One region of the Bradyrhizobium sp. Kon69 genome, then DNA from elsewhere that is predicted to be linked to it. Evidence: predicted binding sites of a transcription regulator. Region 1 holds the regulator's gene; each other region holds the start of a gene.
The links. The regulator LexA, encoded in region 1, represses DNA repair genes until DNA is damaged. The targets are predictions, from matches to a motif close to TGTTCNNNNTGTGTTCNG.
Positions count from the first base shown of each region.

Region 2: the regulator LexA is predicted to act here: its motif matches at 5,436-5,453, upstream of AC0L3U_RS07770 (DUF3072 domain-containing protein).
Region 3: the regulator LexA is predicted to act here: its motif matches at 5,112-5,129, upstream of AC0L3U_RS27365 (DNA recombination protein RmuC).

Region 1 is NZ_JBVVOS010000018.1:42,503-49,725, reverse strand. It holds gene AC0L3U_RS23390 (ComEC/Rec2 family competence protein) at 1-466, shown strand, start outside; gene AC0L3U_RS23385 (GAF domain-containing protein) at 476-1,417, opposite strand; gene AC0L3U_RS23380 (hypothetical protein) at 1,639-2,073, opposite strand; gene lexA (transcriptional repressor LexA) at 2,538-3,239, opposite strand; gene AC0L3U_RS23370 (molybdopterin molybdotransferase MoeA) at 3,415-4,626, opposite strand; gene AC0L3U_RS23365 (hypothetical protein) at 4,853-5,044, opposite strand; gene AC0L3U_RS23360 (HAD family hydrolase) at 5,215-5,841, opposite strand; gene AC0L3U_RS23355 (alpha-hydroxy acid oxidase) at 5,856-6,989, opposite strand.
Region 2 is NZ_JBVVOS010000004.1:273,512-280,734, forward strand. It holds gene AC0L3U_RS07735 (HAMP domain-containing protein) at 1-2,371, shown strand, start outside; gene AC0L3U_RS07740 (HWE histidine kinase domain-containing protein) at 2,385-3,875, shown strand; gene AC0L3U_RS07745 (hypothetical protein) at 3,872-4,093, opposite strand; gene AC0L3U_RS07750 (hypothetical protein) at 4,232-4,489, shown strand; gene AC0L3U_RS07755 (hypothetical protein) at 4,585-4,833, shown strand; gene AC0L3U_RS07760 (hypothetical protein) at 4,925-5,134, opposite strand; gene AC0L3U_RS07765 (hypothetical protein) at 5,153-5,374, opposite strand; gene AC0L3U_RS07770 (DUF3072 domain-containing protein) at 5,490-5,684, shown strand; gene AC0L3U_RS07775 (DUF6496 domain-containing protein) at 5,771-6,085, shown strand; gene AC0L3U_RS07780 (hypothetical protein) at 6,092-6,454, opposite strand; gene AC0L3U_RS07785 (Do family serine endopeptidase) at 6,721-7,223, opposite strand, start outside.
Region 3 is NZ_JBVVOS010000022.1:143,608-150,830, reverse strand. It holds gene dapD (2,3,4,5-tetrahydropyridine-2,6-dicarboxylate N-succinyltransferase) at 1-87, shown strand, start outside; gene AC0L3U_RS27395 (DUF805 domain-containing protein) at 344-997, shown strand; gene dapE (succinyl-diaminopimelate desuccinylase) at 994-2,160, shown strand; gene AC0L3U_RS27385 (GIY-YIG nuclease family protein) at 2,311-2,646, opposite strand; gene truA (tRNA pseudouridine(38-40) synthase TruA) at 2,670-3,407, opposite strand; gene fmt (methionyl-tRNA formyltransferase) at 3,407-4,330, opposite strand; gene def (peptide deformylase) at 4,465-4,989, opposite strand; gene AC0L3U_RS27365 (DNA recombination protein RmuC) at 5,161-6,360, shown strand; gene AC0L3U_RS27360 (AmpG family muropeptide MFS transporter) at 6,541-7,223, shown strand, end outside.

The DNA of each region.
Region 1 (7,223 bases):
GATCAGGACGAGCAAGGACAGCTTTCTGCTCAAGGAATGGCTCGCTGCCGACGCCGATCCGCGTGATGCGGGCCGAGCCTCTCTGGCCGATGGCGTGTCCTGTGACGAGTCCGGCTGCGTGACGCCACTGGCCGACGGGAGGCTGGTCGCGCTGGCACTGCGCGTCGACGCTCTCGCGGACGATTGCAGTCGGGCCACGCTGGTGGTGACGACACGCCCCGCGCCACCCGATTGCGCGGCGATGGTGGTCGATCGGCAACGGCTTGCCAGCCAGAGTGCGCTGGCGCTGACGCAGCGTGGTGACGGCTTTGTGGTTCACGCGGTGAGGGCGAGAGGCACGAGCCGCCCCTGGTTGCCAGCCGGCGCAGGCGAGGGTGATTTCGACGGCAGCCTTGCGCCGAAGGCGATCGCGCCCCGCATCAAGGACGCAACGCCGGCGGAGACCGACTTGCAGGCAGACGATTGATCGGATCGGTTACAAGTACCAGGCCAGTACGGCGTCGAGCCTGGAATTGCCGATGACCGGCAGGGCCACCATTCGGCTCAGTCCGGATGTGCAGGCTTCGAGACCGGCGACCGAGCCGTCATGCACCAGATCGGCGTTGAGCGCGGGCATGCCGGTGGCCCAGGCCCCGCCGATGCTGCCTTCGCCTCTGGCAATGGATTTATCCGCATAGAGCGCGGCAAGGTCGGTCTGCGCGCTGCAATCGCCGGCGCGGAACACCAGTGCCGAGCGGGTCTCGTTCGGGATCCAGATCTCGAAGCGTCGCGCAATCGGCGTGGCCTGCGCGGAGAGGAATGTCAGGACCCAGGTCTGGTCCGCGCTCGTCCGATAGGGCACGCCGACGCCGAAATTGATCCCGACCTTGGCCGCGTCCTCCCAGCGCAGAAAACTCCTGGCGTCGTGCAGGTCCTTTATGATCAGCGGCAGGCCCGCCTTCCAGGTGCGGCCAGGCAGGCCAAAGCCGCGAGGAAATTTGGTGTGGCGGGAGTTGAATTCAAACATGTCGGCAGTGCCGTAATAGCCGTCGACAAGCCCCATCTCGTGGGAGGCATCAGGGTCGTTGTGCCAGAGCTCGATCGCCCCAACATGCGCTTCGTCCTCGCCGCAGAACAGCACCATGACGGCTTGCAGGAATTCACCCGCAAACACCGGCACCGCGACGCCGCAGGTGAGGCCGGCCGCGAGCGCCTGATCGGTCCGTTTGAAATAGGAGTTGGCGAATTTGGTGAGGATCACGGGGTGGCCCGCGGCCCAGGCCTTGCCCGGAAGTCCCTCGTCATATCCGAAGTGCAGCTCTTCGCTGACGGCCTTGAACGCGGACAGCCCTTCGCCATAGAGACCGCCACCAAACTCCAGCCGCGTGCGCGTCCGATCGGGGACCCAGAGTTCAACGACGCGAAGGAAGGTTTTCATCGAGCGTGTCCGCCGTCTCAAGCCCTGACAGCATCGGTCATTTGGCTGCGAAGCGGACGTTCAAAATTCAGGCAGGGCGGCTCAAACTTCGTGCGGCGGAGACGTGCGGGCTTGGTCCATCCGATTGGATTTCGCGGACGCAAGCCGTACCATCTCGCCGGCCACGGCCGGCGATGGCAATTCAATCCTGACCCCCGACCTCGTAGCCGGAGACGGCTGTGTCAGCCGATCGGCAGGTGCCTGACGGTCGGCTGCCGGTCGGCGATAATCTGCGCCTTGTGCTCGCGCTCGGTGACCGACTGAGTCACCGGCAGTTGCAGCACGGTCGCGCGCTGGCCTTCGACGAGCTGCGTCACCAGCACGTATTTGCCGTCGGGGAATTCGATCGCGTCATGATGGCGGTCGGGAACGTGCGGGTCGATCTTGCCGAACTTGCCCACGCGGGAATTGATGGTGCGCGTCCAGATCCAGCGATTGTCGTAGCGAACGTCGTCGGCGAAGGCGAGCTCCGTTCCCGGCAGCAGGCAGACGGCAACAGACGGATCGGCCGCCGAGGCGAAGCCGCGCGTCGAGGTGCCGCGGAAGCTTGTCGTGACGATCGTCTCGCCGACTTCGGCGGGGCGCGACGCGACGGCATGCAGGCTGTAGTCACACATCGGGTGCTCCTCATGCTGGGATAGCAACCCGCGTCTCTTAATCGAGGCGCAGGCCTCTATCAGAGTTGAAGCATGAACGCTCTGCTTGGTTGTGGGCAAATCTGCGGCTGGTTTCCGTGAGCCGCGATCACATTATCTTTCCCGAATTCAATAGGAACAAAGCGAGTTGCGATGCATTCGGGAGGCGCGTGCGCGAATATCGCCGGCTTGACTGCAACGGTCGAGCTTGATCGCCGGCCGCCGTTTCCTCGAACACTTGTGCCGCCAACCAGTGCCGCTTCGTGGGCGTCGTGAGGAGCCAGCGCCGAAGGAGGGGCCGGATAGTCTGTGCAGAACCAGAAAGACTACCCAGCCGGAACGGACGATGATCCGCTCCAATCTCTGACCGGCGATGCCGATCGGAAGCGCGCGAGGCGCCAGGCACCTCCGGTATCAAGTACTCCCGGGATCAAGGACGCCCGGTATCAGTACTTCCGGTAAAGCCCGATCAGCTTGCCCTGAATCTTCACCCGGTTGGGCGGCAGGATGCGGACCTCATAGGCTGCGTTGGCGGGCTCGAGCGCGATCGAGGCGCCGCGGCGGCGGAAGCGCTTCAGCGTCGCTTCCTCGTCGTCGATCAGCGCCACCACGATGTCGCCTGTATCGGCGCTCTCGTTGCGCTGGATCAGCGCCATGTCGCCGTCGAGGATGCCGGCCTCGACCATGGAATCACCGCGCACTTCGAGCGCGTAATGCTCGCCCGAACCGAGCATGTCGGGCGGCACACTGATAGTATGGCTGCGGGTCTGCAACGCCTCGATCGGCGTGCCGGCCGCGATGCGGCCCATCACCGGCACCGCGACGGGACGTTCGCCGTCGTCCGCGGGCAGGCTGGAGCTCGCACGCACCTTGCCGAGATTGCCCTCGATGACGCTCGGCGTGAAGCCGCGGCGGCTGCCTGCGGCTGCCTGGAGCTCCGGCAGCTTGATGACTTCAATCGCACGGGCGCGGTTGGGCAGGCGTCGGATGAAGCCACGCTCCTCGAGCGCCGTGATCAGGCGATGGATGCCCGACTTCGAGCGCAGATCGAGCGCATCCTTCATCTCGTCGAAGGAGGGCGGCACGCCGCTTTCCTTCAGACGTTCACTGATGAACCGCAGAAGCTCGTATTGTTTGCGCGTTAACATCTCGACCAAAGTCCCCCGGTTGATGTCGTCCGATTATGAGACGCAGAATTCGGCAATAAGCCGCTACATACTCGAAACAAATCATGAACGGACACTATATGTTCGATACATGTTCCGCAACTGCTTAATTTACCGTGAACAGAGCAAAGTTCGCGGAACGCGCATTGCGGGACGCTCAGACGGGGAGCCGCAACACTTCGCAAGCCGTGCCGGCTTCGGCCTTCGGCGCGAACGGTGCGCGCACGAGAAGTACCTGTGCTGCAGCGAGATTCGCAAGCAGCGAAGAGTCCTGATGATTGACGGGAAGAACGACGCGTGTGCCGTCGTCACGCTCCTCCAGATGCGCGCGCAGATAGTCCTCGCGCTGATCGTTGGCGCCGATTTCGCGGCCGAGCACGGCGCGCTCACGGCGATGGTGAATCGCCGAACGGCCCGACAGGGCGCGAATCAGCGGCACCATGAACAGGAACGCGCACACGTAGGACGACACGGGATTGCCCGGCAGGCCAATCACACCCATTGCGCCGAGCCGCCCGTGCATCATCGGCTTGCCTGGCCGCATCGCGATCTTCCAGAACGCCATTGCGATGCCTTCGTCCCGCAGTGCCTGCTGGACCAGATCGTGGTCGCCGACCGATGCGCCGCCGGTCGTGATCAGGATGTCGGCGCCGCTCTCGCGGGCGCGGCCGATGCCGGCGGTGGTCGCCTCCAGCGTGTCGGCGGCAATACCGAGATCAATGGTCTCGGCGCCCTCGCTGCGGGCAAGCGCGTGCAGGGCGTAGCCGTTCGAGTAGACGATCTGGCCGTGGCCGGGCGTGGTGCCCGGCATCACCAGCTCGTCGCCGGTGGCGAGAATCGCGACTTTCGGACGTCTGAAAACGCCAAGGTGCGGATGGTTCATCCCGGCGGCGAGGGCGAGGTCGCGCTCGGTGAGACGACTTCCCTTGCGCAGGAGCACGTCGCCCTCGCGGAAATCGACGCCTGCGGGGCGGATGTGCCGACCGGCGATCGCGGCTTCCTTGATCGTGATGCGCTTGCCGGCGGCGACCGTGTCCTCCTGGATCACGACGGCGTCCGCGCCAAAGGGAACGACGCCGCCGGTGAAGATCCGCACGGCCTCGCCGGCGCCGACCGTCCCCGCGAAGGGTCGGCCCGCCGCGACTTCGCCGATGACGGTGAGCTCCGAATCGATCGTTGCGGCATCGGCCGCGCGCACGGCGTAGCCGTCCATGGCCGACATCGCTTGCGGCGGCTGCGTGCGCCTTGCCGCGACGTCACGCGCGAGCACGCGATGGTAGGCCTCGTCGAGGGAGATCATTTCTTCCGGCAGCGGCTCCGCACCCGCCAGCACCGCGGCAAGCGCGTCAGAAACCGGCATCAAGGCCACGGCGAAAACTCCTGCTCGGCACGTTCGGGCGAATGTTCCGCAAATCTTCTAGCCGAGCGCGGGCGCAGAGGCAAAAACGGCTGAGCGCGCGCAGTCATCCCGCCGCTTCACATTGTTCCGGAAGGCAGGATCGCGCGCGTCGTGGCATGATCCGAAGAACCCGACAGATCGGCAGGAGAGTGGTCATGGAAGGGCGAGAACGACGAGCGCCCCGGGCCTGGATCGATCAGCTCCCTGGCTGCCCGGGAGTTACGTCGGGCGCCTGGGGTCCCTGATCCTTGTCGGGCAGCGGATCGGCCTGGGATTTCAGGTCGGCGGCCTTGCTCACGAGCTTGGCGGAAAGCTCCGAATCTGAAGTTGTCCTCGCGAATTCAAGAAGAAGAGAGGCCTGCTTGGTGAGGTAGGTCTTGCCCAGCACGATGATGCATCCGTCCGTAGAAGTCCCAACGGACTCTAAGAGTCTGGAAGGTGGTATTCCGTTCCGGGAACTCTGTATAAAAATGCACAAAGTGATTGGGTTCCTCAGTTTCTTCCAAAATTGTTCCCGTTGGGCCGTGGCGCCAAGGGTTTCGCGACGACGCCTCGTCGTCAGATGCCCAATGCCTTCAATGCGTTCCCGACGTCACGCGGCGAGGTCACATGCACCGCCGTCAAGCCGCGCGCCCGCGCTCCCTCGATGTTTTCGGCAAGATCGTCGAAGAACACGATGCGCCCGGCGGGCACGCCGATCGCCGCAACGACGTGGTCGAAGGCGTCCGCATCCGGTTTGCGCAAGCCGATGCTGGACGACAAATACAGCTCGCGGAAATGGCCGAGGAGGTCGGCATATTCCCTTGAGAAATGGTCCACGTGCGGCCGGTTGGTGTTGGAGAAAGCGTAGAGCGGCATCTGCATCGCTGCGCGCGGCAGCAGCTCGGCGATGTCAGGCATTTCGCCGGCGAAGATCGCGTTCCAGCCTTCCAGGAACTGCGCGTCCGAAATGCCGATGCCGAGCGAGGCTCGCAGTGAGGCGAAATAATCCTCATCGCTGATCTTCCCCATCTCGTGCAGCCGATAGGCTTCGCTGTCCCGCACATAGCGCGCGACGATGGCTTCAGGCTTGCAGCCGGCATGTCCCGCCCAGCAGGCGATCGCCTTGGAGAAATCGATATCGAGCACCACGCGGCCGAGATCGAACAGAAGCGCATCCGCGCTGCCGGGAGAGAGCGATGTCACCTGCGTCCTTTCATTCAGTATCGATACGGCTCGTGGTCGAACAGCGGAAACGCGCTGAACACACTCGGCGCGTTGGTCGCGGTCGCCTGGTGCAGGCAGGATTTGTTGACCTCGGCGAACGAGGTCGCACCCAAGAGGCCGAGGCAGCGCAGCACTTCGTCCTCGAGCAGCTCCAGCATGCGGGCCACGCCGGCTTCGCCGGCCGCCGCCAGCGCCCAGCATTGCAGCCGGCCGATGCCGACGAGGTCGGCGCCCGCCGCGATCGCCTTGACGATGTCAGTGCCGCGACAGACGCCGCCATCGACCATGATCTTGGCGCGGCCGTTCACGGCCTCGACGATCTCGGGCAGCACGTGCATGGCGCCGCGACCATGATCGAGCTGACGGCCGCCATGGTTGGAGACGTAAATCCATTCGACGCCGTGATCGATCGCGATCAGCGCGTCCTCTGGCGTCGCGATGCCCTTGAGGATCAGCGGGATCTTGAACTTGTCCTTGATCATCTTCACCGTCCGCCACTCCAGACCCTTCTGGTAATCGCCGCCGGTGGCGCGCAGGCGGCTCTCGCGAACGTAGCGCTTGGCGATGTCACGTTCGCGACGGCTGTAATGAGCGGTATCGACGGTCAGGCAGAAGGCGGCATAGGCGTTCTTCTCAGCCCGGCTGACGACGTCGGCGACGAAGGCGTCGTCGCCGCGCACGTAGAGCTGGTAGAGGCGCAACGCGTCCGGCGCAGCTTCGGCGGTCTTTTCTAGGCCGGGCTCGGACACCGAACTGAGCATGTGCGCCGCACCGAAAGTGCCGCAGGCGCGTGCCACGCTCGCCGCACCATCCGGATCGAAGATCTCGAGCGCGCCGACGGGGGCGAGCACCACGGGCAGGCGCATCTTGCGGCCGAACTGCTCGACTGAGCCTGTAACCTTGCGGACATCGCGCAGCACGCGCGGGCGGAAGGCGATCTCGTCCAGCGCCATGCGGTTGCGACGCATCGTGGTCTCGGTCTCGGCCGCGCCGACGATATAATCCCAGGCATTCTGGTTGAGGTTGGAACGCGCTTTCCGGATGAATTCATGCAGATTCTGGAACGGCTCGGTGCTGGCGCCGAGCTCGACGTTCCTGTCCGGTTGGATGCGGGGTGCTTCGTTCATTGTTATCCTCCCGAGAATTTGAAGCCTTCCCTCATCGCCTAACCCGTCCGGGGCGCCAAAACCATCCTAAAATCGCATGGCTGCGAGGCGTGGGCCGGCCGGCCGACCCCCCGCTGCGCACGAACCGGGTCCTGCAACGTTGCCGAAAGTTTAGGTCCGGACGAAGGGATTTTTACGCTGTACCCGCCGGCGTGGCATCCCGGCCTTGAAGAAACCAGAATGGTATTGTGAGAA
Region 2 (7,223 bases), on a different contig from region 1:
GCTGTTCGAAGGCCAGGTCAAGGCGGTCATCGAGCTCGCCTCGCTGACCTCCTTCACGACCTCCCAGATGACCTTCCTGGAGCAGCTCACGGACTCGATCGGCATCGTGCTCAACTCGATCGAGGCGACGATGCAGACCGAAGGCCTGCTCAAGCAGTCGCAGCAGCTCGCCGGCGAGCTCCAGACCCAGCAGCGCGAATTGCAGCAGACCAACGACCAGCTCGAACAGAAGGCGCAGCAACTCGCCGAGCGCAACGTCGAAGTCGAGCGCAAGAACCAGGAGATCGAGCAGGCCCGCCGCGCACTGGAGGAAAAGGCGACCGAGCTCGCGCTGACCTCGAAGTACAAGTCCGAATTCCTGGCAAATATGAGCCACGAGCTGCGCACGCCGCTGAACTCGATCCTGATCCTCGGCCAGCAGCTCACCGACAATCCGGACGGCAATCTTACCGGCAAGCAGGTCGAATTCGCCCGCACCATCCACGGCGCCGGCACCGACCTGCTCAATCTCATCAGCGACATTCTCGATCTCTCCAAGATCGAGTCCGGTACGGTGACGGTCGACGCCGAGGAGATCCTGACCGCGAACCTGCTCGAAACGGTCGGGCGGCCGTTCCGTCACGAGGCGGAGAACCGCAATTTGTCGTTCAAGATCGACGTCGATCCGAACCTCGCGCGCAGCCTCGTCACCGACTCCAAGCGCCTGCAGCAGGTTTTGAAGAACCTGCTCTCCAATGCCTTCAAGTTCACCGCCGAGGGCGAGGTCCGCCTGAACGTCGCCGCCGCGGTCGGCGGCTGGGGCACGGATCATCCCGTGCTGAACTCGGCGCCGGCCGTGATCGCATTCGAAGTGTCCGATACCGGCATCGGCATTCCCCTGGAGAAGCAGAAGCTGATCTTCGAGGCGTTCCAGCAAGCGGATGCCGGCACCAGCCGCAAATATGGCGGCACCGGCCTCGGCCTTGCGATCAGTCGCGAGCTCGCAAGCCTGCTCGGTGGCGAAATCCACCTGCGCAGCTTGCCGGGCAAGGGGTCGTGCTTCACGCTTTACCTGCCGCTGAAATATTCCGGCCCGACGCTCGCGCCCCGCGCGGCGCCCCAGCAACACAGCCAGCCGCCGGCGCTGCAGCCCGCGACAGCCGAACCGCAACGCGTCATCGAGCAGCTTCCCGACGATCGGCTCAACCTCGAACCAGGCGACAGCATCCTCCTGATCGTCGAGGACGACCCGCACTACGCGCGTGTGCTGGTCGACCTCGCGCGCGACAAGGGATTCAAGGTGCTGGTCGCCGCCCGCGGCGCGGAGGCGCTGGAGCTTGCAAAGCAGTACCAGCCGAGGGCCGTCTCGCTCGACGTATTCCTGCCTGATATGCTCGGCTGGACCGTGCTGAGCCAGCTCAAGCACAATCCGCTGACCCGCCACATCCCCGTGCAGATCATCACGCTCGACGAGGACCGCCAGCATGCGCTGGCGCGCGGCGCCTTCTCCTTCGTCAACAAGCCGACGACGACCGAGGGTGTCTCGGCCGCGCTAACCCAGATCAAGGAATATGCGCGGCCGCGGCGCAAGCGGCTGCTGATCGTCGAGGACAACGAGGCCGAGCAGCTCTCGATCCGCGAGCTCCTGCACCACGACGACATCGAGATCGTGACGACCGGCACCGGTGCCGACGCGCTCTCGATGCTGCGTGAGACCCCCTGTGATTGCGTCGTGCTCGACCTGCGCCTCCCCGACATGACCGGCTTCGAGGTGCTCGATCAGATCCGCAACGACGACGCGCTGTCGAACGTTCCGGTGGTCGTCTTCACCGGCCGCGAGCTGTCGGCCGAGGAAGATGCGGAACTCCACACCATGGCGCGGAGCATCGTGGTCAAGGGCGTGGAATCGCCGGAGCGCCTGCTTGACGAGACCGCGCTGTTCCTGCACCGCGTGATCACGGAATTGCCGGTCGAGAAGCAGCGCATGCTCGAGAAGCTGAACAGTTCCGACGAAGACCTGATCGGCAAGACCGCCCTGCTCGTCGACGACGACGCCCGCAACATCTTCGCGCTGTCGAGCGTGCTGGAGCGGCGCGGCATGAAGGTGCTGACGGCCACGACCGGCAACGAGGCGGTGGCCCTGGTTGAATCCAATCCGGAGATCGCCATCGTGCTGATGGACATCATGATGCCGCAGATGGATGGCTATCAGACCATCGGCGTCATTCGTGAAAATCCGACCTTCGCCCGTCTTCCGATCATCGCGTTGACGGCCAAGGCCATGAAGGGCGACCGCGAGAAATGCCTCGAGGCCGGCGCGTCCGACTACCTCGCCAAACCCGTCAACACCGATCAATTGCTGCTTGCAATCCGCATGTGGCTGCACCGCTGAGTTGGATGCCCGTATGGACCACGAAAAGGTCAACATCCTCCTCGTCGACGACCAGCCGGCCAAGCTGCTCGCCTATGAGGTGATCCTGAAGGATCTCGGCCAGAACCTCGTGATCGCCTCGTCCGGTCGCGAGGCTCTGGAGGTGCTGCTCAAGACCGAGATCGCGGTGATCCTGGTTGACGTCTGCATGCCCGAGCTCGACGGCTTCGAGCTCGCCGCGATGATCCGCGAGCACCCGCGTTTCCAGAAGACCGCGATGATCTTCATCTCGGCCATTCAAGTCAGCGACATCGACCGCCTGCGCGGTTACGAGATGGGCGCCGTCGACTATGTCCCGGTCCCGGTCGTGCCGGAGGTGCTGCGCGCCAAGGTCAAAGTGTTTGCAGAGCTCTATCGCAAGACGCGCGAACTCGAACGGCTGAACCAGGATCTGGAGGACCGCGTGCGTGCACGCACCGCCGAGCTGGAGAATTCCACCGCAAAGCTGCGCGAGAGCGAAGAGCGGCGCAGCATGGCGATCGCCGCCGGCAAGATGGGTTCCTGGGACTGGGACTGGATCACCGGCGACTGGATGTGGGACGAGGGACAATACCGCATCTTTGGTGTTGGCCCGGAGAGCTTCGAGGTGAATCCGGCCAATGTTCAGGCGCTGTTGCATCCGGAGGACGTCGATCAGTTGCGCAAGGCGATCGCCGAATTCAACAAGGGCACACGCTCCTATGAAACGGAGTTCCGCATCGTGCGGCCCGACGGCGATGTGCGCTGGTGTGTCGGCACGGCCGCCGCCACGGTTGACGATAGCGGTCGGGTCATGCGCGTCAGCGGCGTGACGGTGGACATCACCGAACGCAAGCGCGCCGAGGAACGGCAGACTCTCCTGGCGCGGGAGGTCGATCATCGCGCCAAGAATGCGCTGGCGCTGGCGCAATCGATCGTGCGCCTCACCCGCGCCGACGAGGTCAAAGCCTATGTCAGCGCCGTCGAGGGACGCATCAATGCACTGGCGCGCGTGCATACGATCCTGTCGCTGTCGAGCTGGCAGGGCGCCGAACTCTCGAAGCTGATCGACGAGGAGCTCGCGCCCTATTCCCTCGGCGGCCAGATCAAATTGGCGGGGTCCGAAGTTCAGTTGCTGCCGGCAACCGCCCAGACGCTGGCGCTGGCGCTGCATGAGCTTTTCACCAACTCGGCGAAGTATGGCGCGCTCTCGACGCGGACGGGACGGCTTGCGATCGGCTGGCAGGTCGAGGACGAGCTGCTCACGCTGACCTGGGAGGAGTCCGGCGGCCCGCTCGTCATGACACCGAAATCCCGCGGCTTTGGTACCCGGAGCCTGCTTGCGAGCGTCGAGTCCCAGCTCGGCGGGCAGGCGCGATTCGATTGGCGCGCTGAGGGTCTGTTGTGCCGGCTGGAGGTGCCGCTGGTGCGCAAGACTGCCGCGACGACGGCGCCCGGCAACTTCGAAGCCGCCAGCTCCGCCAAATTGCAGCGCGCATCCGGTTAACCGGAGGCCGCACTCTTCCTGCGCTGCGTCGTTTGCGGTTCGCGCGCGACCCGTCCTTCGAGCCAGGCTTCCGTTTGGGCGAGATCGCGCAGAGCCTTGGCATAGCGGCACGCCGCGCTTCGCTCCGCGCCGCGGGGCAGCTTGCGCGCTTTGCGGAGGATGTCCGCGGCGGCGTTACGATAAGCCAGAGAGCGATAGAGAAAGACCACCTTACCCATATCGAATGTTCCCGTGTTGCAGGGTCATTCTCGCCCACCCGGCATGAACGTCGGATGAAGCGGGCGATAACGATTCCTTCATGCGGGTGGAACCGGCGCGTGTCGCAGGCGTTGCTTGCGAGATCGAGATAGAGTTCCATGCGCGCGAAAAAGTCGTCGGACCTGATCTCTCCGAGCGGGCTCGTCAAGCTGATGACGCACGCCATGATGGGCGCAGCCCTCGGGCTCGCTTTCAGCCTCGTGCTCGTGCTGTCCAATCCAGCCGTCGCCAATTTGCTGAACAACGGCGGCAGGCAGGCCGTTGTCGTTTTCGCCCTCACATTGGTGACGACGTTCGCGATCGGCGCGACACTGACCGGCGTCGTATTCATGCTCGCAGAGGACAAGCAATCTTGAAGGATGCGAGATTTACCGGAACTTCTTTGTTCGGAACTCCTGCGACGAATGGCAGTTGGCTGCCTGCGTCAATTCAACTCAGGGAGTTCCCGCATATGAAGACCACTAAGCTCGCTCTTGCCGTGATGTTGGCCACCGGCCTCGCGGCCGCACCGTTCGCCGTGCAGGCCAAGTCGCACAAGGCAAAACACGGATCCTCGATGTCATCGTCGCAAACCACCACAGGCGCCAACACCAAGTCGTCCAAGGGTGCTGATCCCTCCGGTCAGGGCGGCTCCGGCCCCGGCTCGGACCAGGGCGGCACCATGACGAACAACAAGGGCGGCATGAGCAACACCAAGTAGGTGTTCCCCGACATCATGAAGGCCCCGCAATCGCGGGGCCTTTTGCTTTGGTGTTTCAACGAACTTTCTCGGGCCGCGTTGCGCGCACGCTTCAGCTACGATGGCTTCCCAGGATGTCAGGATGAACGCCGGCGCGATCAGCTTTCACCAGATGATCGAGTCGTGCACGCTTGCGCGCGATCAAGAGCTGGGCCGCGGCGTCGTCGAGCCCCTCGCGTTGCAGCTGCCGGATCGCAGAGCCCAGTTCGAGAATCTCGGCACGCAGTTTTAGAATCCGGTACGCATCCGGGTCTTCCTCCACCGTGCGCTCCCAAAGCTTTCAGCGGCGCGCGACCACGCGCAGAGGACGACCTGATGCCTTCGCGGAACGAAGGCTCATCCTGTCGCGGACATTCGGCAGGACATCGCCGCCACCTGCAGCCTTCCATTCGCCGATCAGCAGATTGATTTTCCGGCGCAGATCCATCTGCGCCAAGGCCTTCTCTGTGCAATCGTGCTCGCGGTCGACGAGTTCGCGGACGGACACCTCGATATCGGCCATTTCCAGCCTCAAGGCGCTGATTTTACGTCGAATTTCATTAATTCTGTTGTCCATGACTTGTTAGAACAAAATAAGAACATATAGTCAAGTCACGATTTCAGAAGGGAGAAGCGACATGCAGGTTCAGGGTAAATACGACGCCAAGACTTTCCTCACCGAGCAGATGACGCGGGCGCAGGGCCTCCGGCTGAAGCGACTGAGCGAAGAGGCGTATCAACCCGCGCAATATGCGCGGGATCTGTCCTCCAGCGACGCAGCGCGGCGCATTCAGGTGCTGGAAGCCGAGATCGAGCTGGCGGATTCGTTCTAGACTAAGCCGCGTATCCGGGACGTGCATGCGCGCTTTCGGAACCATGCCTGTCCCGGATTGTTTTCCCAAGCCAAGGGAGAACATGCATGGCACGCAAGGCAAAGAAGCGCCGCTACTCGCGCAGCTCCGGCAGCGATGTCGAAGGCGAGATGAAGCGCTACAAGAAGGGTACCGCGAAAAGCGGACCTGGCGGTCGAGGCGGACGCGTGAAGAGCCGAAAGCAGGCGATCGCGATCGGCCTGTCGAAGGCGCGCAAGAAGGGCAAGAAGGTCCCGAAGAAAGCCGCGAAGCGGAAGACGTCCAAGAAGACGTCAAAGAAAACGTCCAAGAAGACCTCAAGGAAAACCAAGAAGCGTTCGAAGAAAACGTCGAAGCGCAAATCCTCCAAACGGTCGCGCTGACTTCCGTCAGATCATGCTGCCCGGCATGAAGCAGCGGATCGAAACCCCGAACGCGGTCTTCACCGGCCACACCATGGTGCGGCCGGCCCGGTTCGGCTCGGTGATCACGGCTTCGTCCGGCACCTCGACCCACTCACCGTCGAGCCGCACGCGATAATGTCCATTGTGCGAGTCCCAATCGGGATCGGCGACGGCAAACCCATCCGCATCTGAGCAGCACGGACCGAGATGGCTGCGCAGGCCGTCGAACCATGGCTTGAGGGGAGAGTCCGCGTAACGGCCGTCGTCACGCCCGAGAGCGTTTCCACCCCACAGCACGAATGGCGCCACGAGCAGCGCAGTCCTCAGCGAGAGCTTCAATCGATCCATGTCGGCACCGATCAAATACGAATTGCCGGCCGGCTCAGCGGCGGCAAGTTCGAAGTTCCACGCTTGCAATCGTCGGCGGCTTCATTGCCGCCGAGTCCATACGAGATCCGCAATTGTGATGGGCGAACACGGCTTTTTCGGACGAACCGGGTCATCCTCCCTGCCGTTAACGAGAATGTTATCGGCGGGCATCCGGAATCCTGAAAGCGAACAGGAAAGGCGGCCCTTGGGCCGCCTTTTTGGACTGGCGCCGATCGACGTTCGCCTTATGCGAGCGGCACCGCCACGAACCGGGTCGCCTGCGCGCTTCTGACCTGCAGCAGCACGCTGCGCTTGCCGGACGATTTCGCCTGCGCCAGCTCCGAACGGACATCGCCGATATTGGCGACGGCCTTGCCGCCGACATTGAGGATGACGTCGCCGGTCTGGATGCCGCGCTGCGCGGCCGGCCCTTGCGGATCGACTTCGGTGACGACGACGCCCTTCTGGCCGGCGCCCTGCACGTCGCCGGCCGGAGCCAGGCTGAGCCCGAGACGCGGCGGCATGCCGGCATCTGGCTGCGACTTGCCCTCGTCGGCTCTTGCCTGCCGCTCGTTCGGCAACTCGCCGAGCGCCAATGTCACCGTCTTGCTGTCGCCCTTGTGGACGACGTCGAGCTTCACGGACGTGCCCGGCGCCAGGGTGGCGATGGTGCGGGCGAGATCGCGGGAATCCTTGATCGCGGTGCCGTTGACGGCGGTGATGACGTCGCCCGCCTCGATGCCCGCCT
Region 3 (7,223 bases), on a different contig from region 1:
CCGAGCACCGCCTGCGCCGTCATCGTCAAGCGTGTCGACGAGCGCACGCGCTCCAAGACCAGCATCAACGAGCTGCTGCGGGACTAAGACTCTTCTCCCTCTCCCCGTTCTTACGGGGCCGCGACGAGCTTCGCTCGCGCTGAGAGGGTTGGGGTGAGGGGCCTCTCTCCACGGACGAGATGTCCGCGAGACCTGTACCCCCTCACCCGGATCGCAAGGGCGATCCGACCTCTCCCCGCAAGCGGGGCGAGGTGAAAGAAGCCCCTTGCGGCTCCTCATCGAACCCACCCTCCCCCAATCTCGACCAACATCCGGGCGACCTCTCCCGCCCGGAGCCTTTGGCATGGACTGGACCTGGTATCTGTTCCGCTTCGATGGCCGCATCAATCGCGCCTTGCTATGGCAGGCGCTGCTGATCGTGATGCTGCTGGTTTGCATGCTCGGGATGATCGACCAGGCCATCAAGGTGCAGAACGGGGCCGCAACTTTCGCCTTCAACTTCAAGGTCGACTTCGATTTCGGCGTCGACGACATCTTCAACGTGGTCGATCCCAGGGCCTACCGTCAGCTGGCAACGGCCGATCGCGCGACCCTCATCCTCAAGGTGCTCGGCACTTCGCTGTTCCTGTGGATCTACCTCGCAACCGCGACCAAGCGGCTGCACGATCGCGACCGGAGTGGCTGGTGGCTGGTTCCGTTTTTCGTCGTGCCCGCGTTGTTCGACCAGTTCTCGGACCTGCTGCCGACCGAATCAAACTGGGTTGTTGCCCTCGCCTGGGCCATGCACATTCCGTGGTTTTGGGGCCTCGTCGAAATGTTCGTTGTGCCCGGCACCTCGGGCGACAACCAGTTCGGCCCCGATCCGTTGGCCGAAGTTGAGGATGGCTCCGCATCCGCCCCGCTTGCGGCGAAAAGCTGGGACCAGCAGAGCGAGATCGAATTTGTCCCGCCCAGTGCTAGCCCACCCGGCGGCATGCATGTTAAGCGGGGCGTATGACCGATGCTCTCTCGATTGCCCGCGATCTCATCCGCTGCCCCTCGGTAACCCCTGAAGATGCCGGTGCGCTGGGCGTGCTTGAAAAAGCCCTCAATGCGGCAGGCTTCACATGCCACCGCGTGACCTTCAGCGAGCCCGGTACCGCCGACGTCGACAATCTCTATGCGCGGATCGGCACTGACGGGCCGCACATCACCTTTGCCGGCCACACCGACGTGGTGCCGCCGGGCGACGAGAGCGCCTGGAGCGTCGGCGCGTTCTCGGGCGAGGTCCGGGACGGCTTTCTACATGGCCGCGGCGCGGTCGACATGAAGGGCGGCATCGCCTGCTCGGTCGCCGCGGTGCTGGAGCATCTTGCCGCGAACGACGGGAAGCCGCGCGCGGACGGACAGGGCTCGATCTCCTTTCTGATCACCGGTGACGAGGAAGACGTCTCTATCAACGGCACGATCAAGCTGTTGAAATGGGCGGCGGAGCGCGGCGAGAAATTCGACCATTGCGTGCTGGGCGAGCCCTCCAATGTCGAGACGCTCGGCGACACCATCAAGGTCGGCCGCCGCGGCTCGCAATCCGGCACGCTCTACGTCGATGGCGTGCAGGGCCACGTCGCCTATCCGCACCGCGCCGCCAATCCGGTGCCTGATATCGCGCGGCTGATCGTGGCGATCTCCGACGAGCCGCTCGACCATGGCAGCGCGCAGTTCCAGGCCTCCAATCTCGAATTCACCTCGGTCGACGTCGGCAATACGGCCAATAACGTCATCCCAGGACAAGCCCGCGCAAAATTCAACATCCGCTACAACGACAATCACACCCAGGCGAGCCTGCGCGAGCTGGTCGAGACGCGGCTGACCAAAGCCTGCGGCAACCGCATCCGCGCCCGCATCGTCTGGGAGCCCTCGAACTCGAACGTGTTCGTGACCAAGCCCGGCCCGTTCACCGAACTTGCGGTGTCCGCGATCGAGGAGGTGACGGGCCGCAAGCCGGAGCTATCGACCTCAGGCGGCACCTCGGACGCGCGCTTCATCTCGAGCTATTGCCCGGTGATCGAATTCGGCCTGGTCGGCCAGACCATGCATCAGGTCGACGAACGCGTGCCGGTTCAGGATCTGGAGCAGCTGACGAAGGTGTATCGCGGGATTCTGGCGAGGTATTTCGGGTAGGCTGTGAGGCTATCTCGCTGCCGCCAATCACTCCGCCGTCATGCCCGGGCTTGTCCCGGGCATCCACGTTCTTTGCGACCGCGAAACAAAGTTCGTGGATGGCCGGGACAAGCCCGGCCATGACGGCAGTGGCGGGAGCTCAGGCCCGCCTTACTCGACAATCGTATCGTAAAGGTCCTTCCATTCGGGATTCTCCTTCAGGATTAGCCTCACCTTCCACGTCCGCGACCAATGCTTGATGTTGTGCTCGCGCTGGATTGCGGTTTGGATGTCCTCATAGCGCTCGAAATAGACTAGCAGTTTGACGCCGTACTTCTTGGTGAAGCCTGGCACGAGTCCATTTCGATGCTCGTACACGCGACGAATAATGTCATTCGTCACACCGACATACAAAATGCCGTTGGCCGCGCTCGCCAGGATGTACACCCATCCCCCATGCATGGTCGCATGTTGACGCACGTGGATGGCCGGGACAAGCCCGGCCATGACGCCTGTGGCGGCATCACACTCTAATAATCCACCTGCATCAGATACAGCCCGTCCGGCGGGGCGACGATGCCGCAGGCGGCGCGGTTGCGCGCGGCGAGCGCTGCGGAGAGATCGTCGGCGGTCCAGCGGCCTTCGCCGACCCACATCAGCGATCCCACCATCGAGCGCACCTGGCTGTGCAGGAACGAGCGCGCCGAGGTGAGAATATTGATCTCGCGCCCGTCGCGCACGACATCGAGCTGATCGAGCGTCTTCTCCGGCGATTTGGCCTGGCACTCGGTATCGCGAAACGTGGTGAAATCGTGCTTGCCGAGCAGGCGCTGTGCCGCCGCATGCATCGCATCGGCATCGAGCCGGCGCGGCACGCGCCAGGCGTGGCCGACATCGAGCGCGAGATTGGCGCGGGTGTTGACGATACGGTAGCGGTAGTGGCGCTTCACGGCCGAGAAGCGTGCCTCGAAACTATCAGGCACGATGTCCGCCTCGAGCACGGCGATCGGATGCGGGCGCAAATGCGCGTTCAAGCCGTCGCGAAAACGACCCTGCGGAAACTGCTTGTCGATATCGACATGCGCGACCTGGCCACGCGCATGCACGCCGGCATCGGTGCGCCCGGCGCCGTGCACGCGTGCATCCGCGCCGGTCATCGCCTTGACGGCAGCCTCCAGCGCGCCCTGCACCGAGGGCAGCGTCTCCTGCACCTGCCAGCCGAAGAACGGCGCGCCGTCATATTCGATGATGAGCTTGTAGCGGGGCATCAGGCCAGCCGCATCGGCGGCTTGAGCGGCACGCCGCGCAGGAAGTCCGCGGCCTGCATGCGCGCCTTGCCTTCGCGCTGGAGCTCGATCAGGCGGATTGCGCCCTCGCCGCAGGCGATGGTGAGGTGATCGTCGAGCACCTCGCCGGGTGCGCCCGCGCCTTTCGCCAGCTCGCAGCGCAGGATTTTTACCCGCGCATTCTCAAGCTCGGCCCAGGCGCCGGGAAACGGCGACAGGCCGTGGATATGGCGCAGCACCTCGCGCGCGGGCCTGGTCCAGTCGATCCGCGCTTCGGCCTTGTCGATCTTGGCGGCATAGGTGACGCCGTCCTCACTCTGCTGCTTGAGCTGAAGCCCGCCGCGGGCGAGCGCGGCCATGGCGCGCACCATCAGATCGGCACCGAGCCGGGACAGACGATCGTGCAGATCGAGCGCGGTCATATTGTCCGTGATCGCGAGCCGTTCCGCCATGGCGACGTCGCCGGTGTCCAACCCGACATCCATCTTCATCACCATCACGCCGCTCTCGGCATCGCCGGCCATGATCGCGCGGTTGATGGGAGCAGCACCGCGCCAGCGTGGCAGCAGCGAGGCGTGCAGATTGTAGCAGCCAAGCTTTGGCGCATCGAGGATCGCCTGCGGCAGGATCATGCCATAGGCGACGACGACGGCGGCATCGGCGTCGAAGGCGCGAAATTCTTCCAGCGCCTCCGGCGTTTTCAACGTCTTCGGCGTCAGCACCGGCACGCCAAGCTTTCGCGCGGCCTCTTCCACCGGTGTCGGCTGCAATTGCAGGCCGCGCCGGCCGCCGGGCTTGGGCGCGCGCGTATACACGGCCACGATCTCGTGGCCGTGCGCGACGAGCTCGAGCAGCGTCGGCACGGAGAAATCGGGCGTGCCCATGAAGATCAGGCGGAGGGGCATGTGGCGGCGCTCGGTAAGGATGGTTTCTCCGTCATGCCCGGGCTTGTCCCGGGCATCCACGGTCTTGGCGACAAAGCAAGCAAGGCGTGGATGGCCGGGTCAAGCCCGGCCATGACGACGAGAGAGAACCCTACTCACTCCGCGCGCTTGGCGGCTTTCTCGAATTTCTTCAGCACGCGGTCGCGCTTGAGCTTTGACAGATAGTCGACGAACAGCACGCCGTTGAGATGGTCGATCTCGTGCTGGATGCAGGTGGCGTAGAGGCCTTCCGCGTCCTCCTCGTGCACCTTGCCGTCCAGATCCATGTAGCGCACCCGCACCTTGGCAGGGCGCTCGACCTCCTCGTAATATTCGGGGATCGACAGGCAGCCTTCCTCGTAGACCGACAGGTCCTCGGAGGAGGCGATGATTTCCGGGTTGATGAAGACGCGCGGCTCGGGCTTGGTCTCGCCGTCCTGGTCGGGCTTGGCGAGGTCCATGGTGATCAGCCGCAACGGCTGCGCGATCTGGATCGCCGCGAGCCCGATGCCGGGCGCGTCGTACATGGTCTCGAACATGTCGTCGGCAAGCTTGCGGATCTCCGGCGTGACCTTCTCGATCGGCTTGGAGACCAGACGCAGCTGCTTGTCGGGCAGGATGATGATTTCTCTGAGGGCCATGGCCGCGATTTAAGCCGCGCGTTCGATGCGGTCAATCCGGCCGGGAACCCCGTTAACCCTCCGCTAACCATAAAACTTCGCCTTTCGTTAACCATAAAAATTAACGGGGCATTTACACTAAATGTTCGCTATTCGTTCGTGCCGCCGAGCGAATCGGCTAGAAGCAGGAGCATGAACGAGATCATTTTCATGCTCGGCGACTGGCCGGTGCGCACCGTGGACGCGCTGATCGGCTTCGGCGCCCTGGTCCTCATCCTGATGGTGGTGATCGCCGTCGTGATCGCGCGCTCCGGGCGGCGCGGCGCGGAACTCGCGATGGCCAACGCCATCCGCGCCGACGAGCTCGAGGAGCGCATCAGCCAGATGCTGCATGCCCAGAGCGAGGCTTCGGGCCGGGTCGACGCCATGACCCAGACGCTGGCCGGCCGCCAGGCCGACATGGCGCGCGCGGTCAACGAGCGGCTGGATTCGGTGACCCACCGCGTCGGCCAGTCCATGGAGCACTCGACCCGCAACACCATGGAGAGCCTGCACGCGCTGCACGAGCGGCTCGGCATCATCGACAGCGCGCACAAGAACCTCACCGACCTCACCACACAGGTCACGACCCTGCGCGACGTGCTCGCCAACAAACAGTCGCGCGGCGCCTTCGGTCAGGCGCGGATGGAGGCGATCGTCCAGGACGGTCTGCCGAAGGGCGCCTACGAGTTCCAGTTCACGCTCTCGACCGGCAAGCGGCCGGACTGCGTCGTGTTCCTGCCCGACCAGCGGCCGCTCTGCATTGACGCGAAATTTCCGCTGGAAGCGATGACCGCGCTGCATGACGCGCGCACCGACGAGGAAAAGCGCATCGCCACGCAGCGGCTGCGCGGCGACGTCATGAAGCATGTCAGCGACATCGCCGAGAAATATCTCGTCGCCGGCGAGACCCAGGACATGGCGCTGATGTTCGTGCCGTCGGAATCGGTCTACGCCGAAATCCACGACGGTTTCGACGACGTGATCCAGAAGGCGTATCGCGCCCGGGTCGTGCTGGTGTCGCCGTCGCTGCTGATGCTGGCGATCCAGGTGATGCAGCAGATCATGAAGGACGCGCGCATGCGCGACGCCGCCGACCAGATCCGCACCGAGGTGATCAAGCTCGGCGACGACCTCGGCCGCCTGCGCGACCGCGTGCTGAAATTGCAGAAGCACTTTGCCGACGCGAACGAAGACGTGCGGCAGGTGCTGATCTCCGCCGACAAGATCGAGAAACGCGCCGGGCGTATCGAAGAGCTCGATTTCAGCAAGAGCGATGCGCCGGAAGCGCCGCATCTGGTCGCGACCGGCGCTGCCGAGCTGTTCCCGCGGAAGCTCCAGGCGGGGGAGTGACTTTCCTTACCTCGCCCCGCTTGCGGGGAGAGGTCGGATCGCCCTTGCGATCCGGGTGAGGGGGTACAGGTCTCACAACCATCTCATTTGTGGAGAGAGGCCCCTCACCCCGACCCTCTCCCCGTAAGAACGGGGAGAGGGAGAAGAGGCAGCGCTGCCAGAATCTGCTAACACCCTGCCATGACCGCACCCGACGCGACCTCACCTGCCGGCCCCGGCACGGCCCCCACTTCCTGGCGTGACAGCCTTGCCGTTTACCTGCAGCCGCGGGTGCTGATCGTGCTGTTCCTCGGCTTCTCGTCCGGGCTGCCGCTGGCGTTGTCGGGCTCGACGCTGCTGGTGTGGATGCGGGAATCAGGCGTCGATCTCAAGACCATCGGGCTGTTTGCGCTGGTCGGCACGCCCTACACGCTGAAATTCCTGTGGGCGCCGCTGGTGGATGCGATGCATGTGCCGCTGTTCACGCGCGCGTTCGGGCGGCGGCGCGGCTGGCTGCTGTTCTCGCAATTGCTGCTGATCGCAGCCATCCTGCTGCTGGCGCTGACCGATCCCGCGCGCTCGCCGTTCTACGTCGCGCTCGGCGCATTGCTGGTGGCGACGGCCTCGTCGACGCAGGACATCGTGGTCGACGCCTTCCGCGTCGAGAGCCTGCCGGAAAGCGAGCAGGCCGCCGGCATGGCGTCCTATGTCGCGGCCTATCGCATCGGCATGCTGGTCTCGACCGCCGGCGCGCTGTTCATCGTGTCGGGCTTCGAGAGCACCGGCATCACCCGCACGTCCGCCTGGATGTGGGGTTATGTGGTGATGGCGGCGATGGTGCTGATCGGGACGATCACGGCGCTGGTCGCGACCGAGCCCGAGCA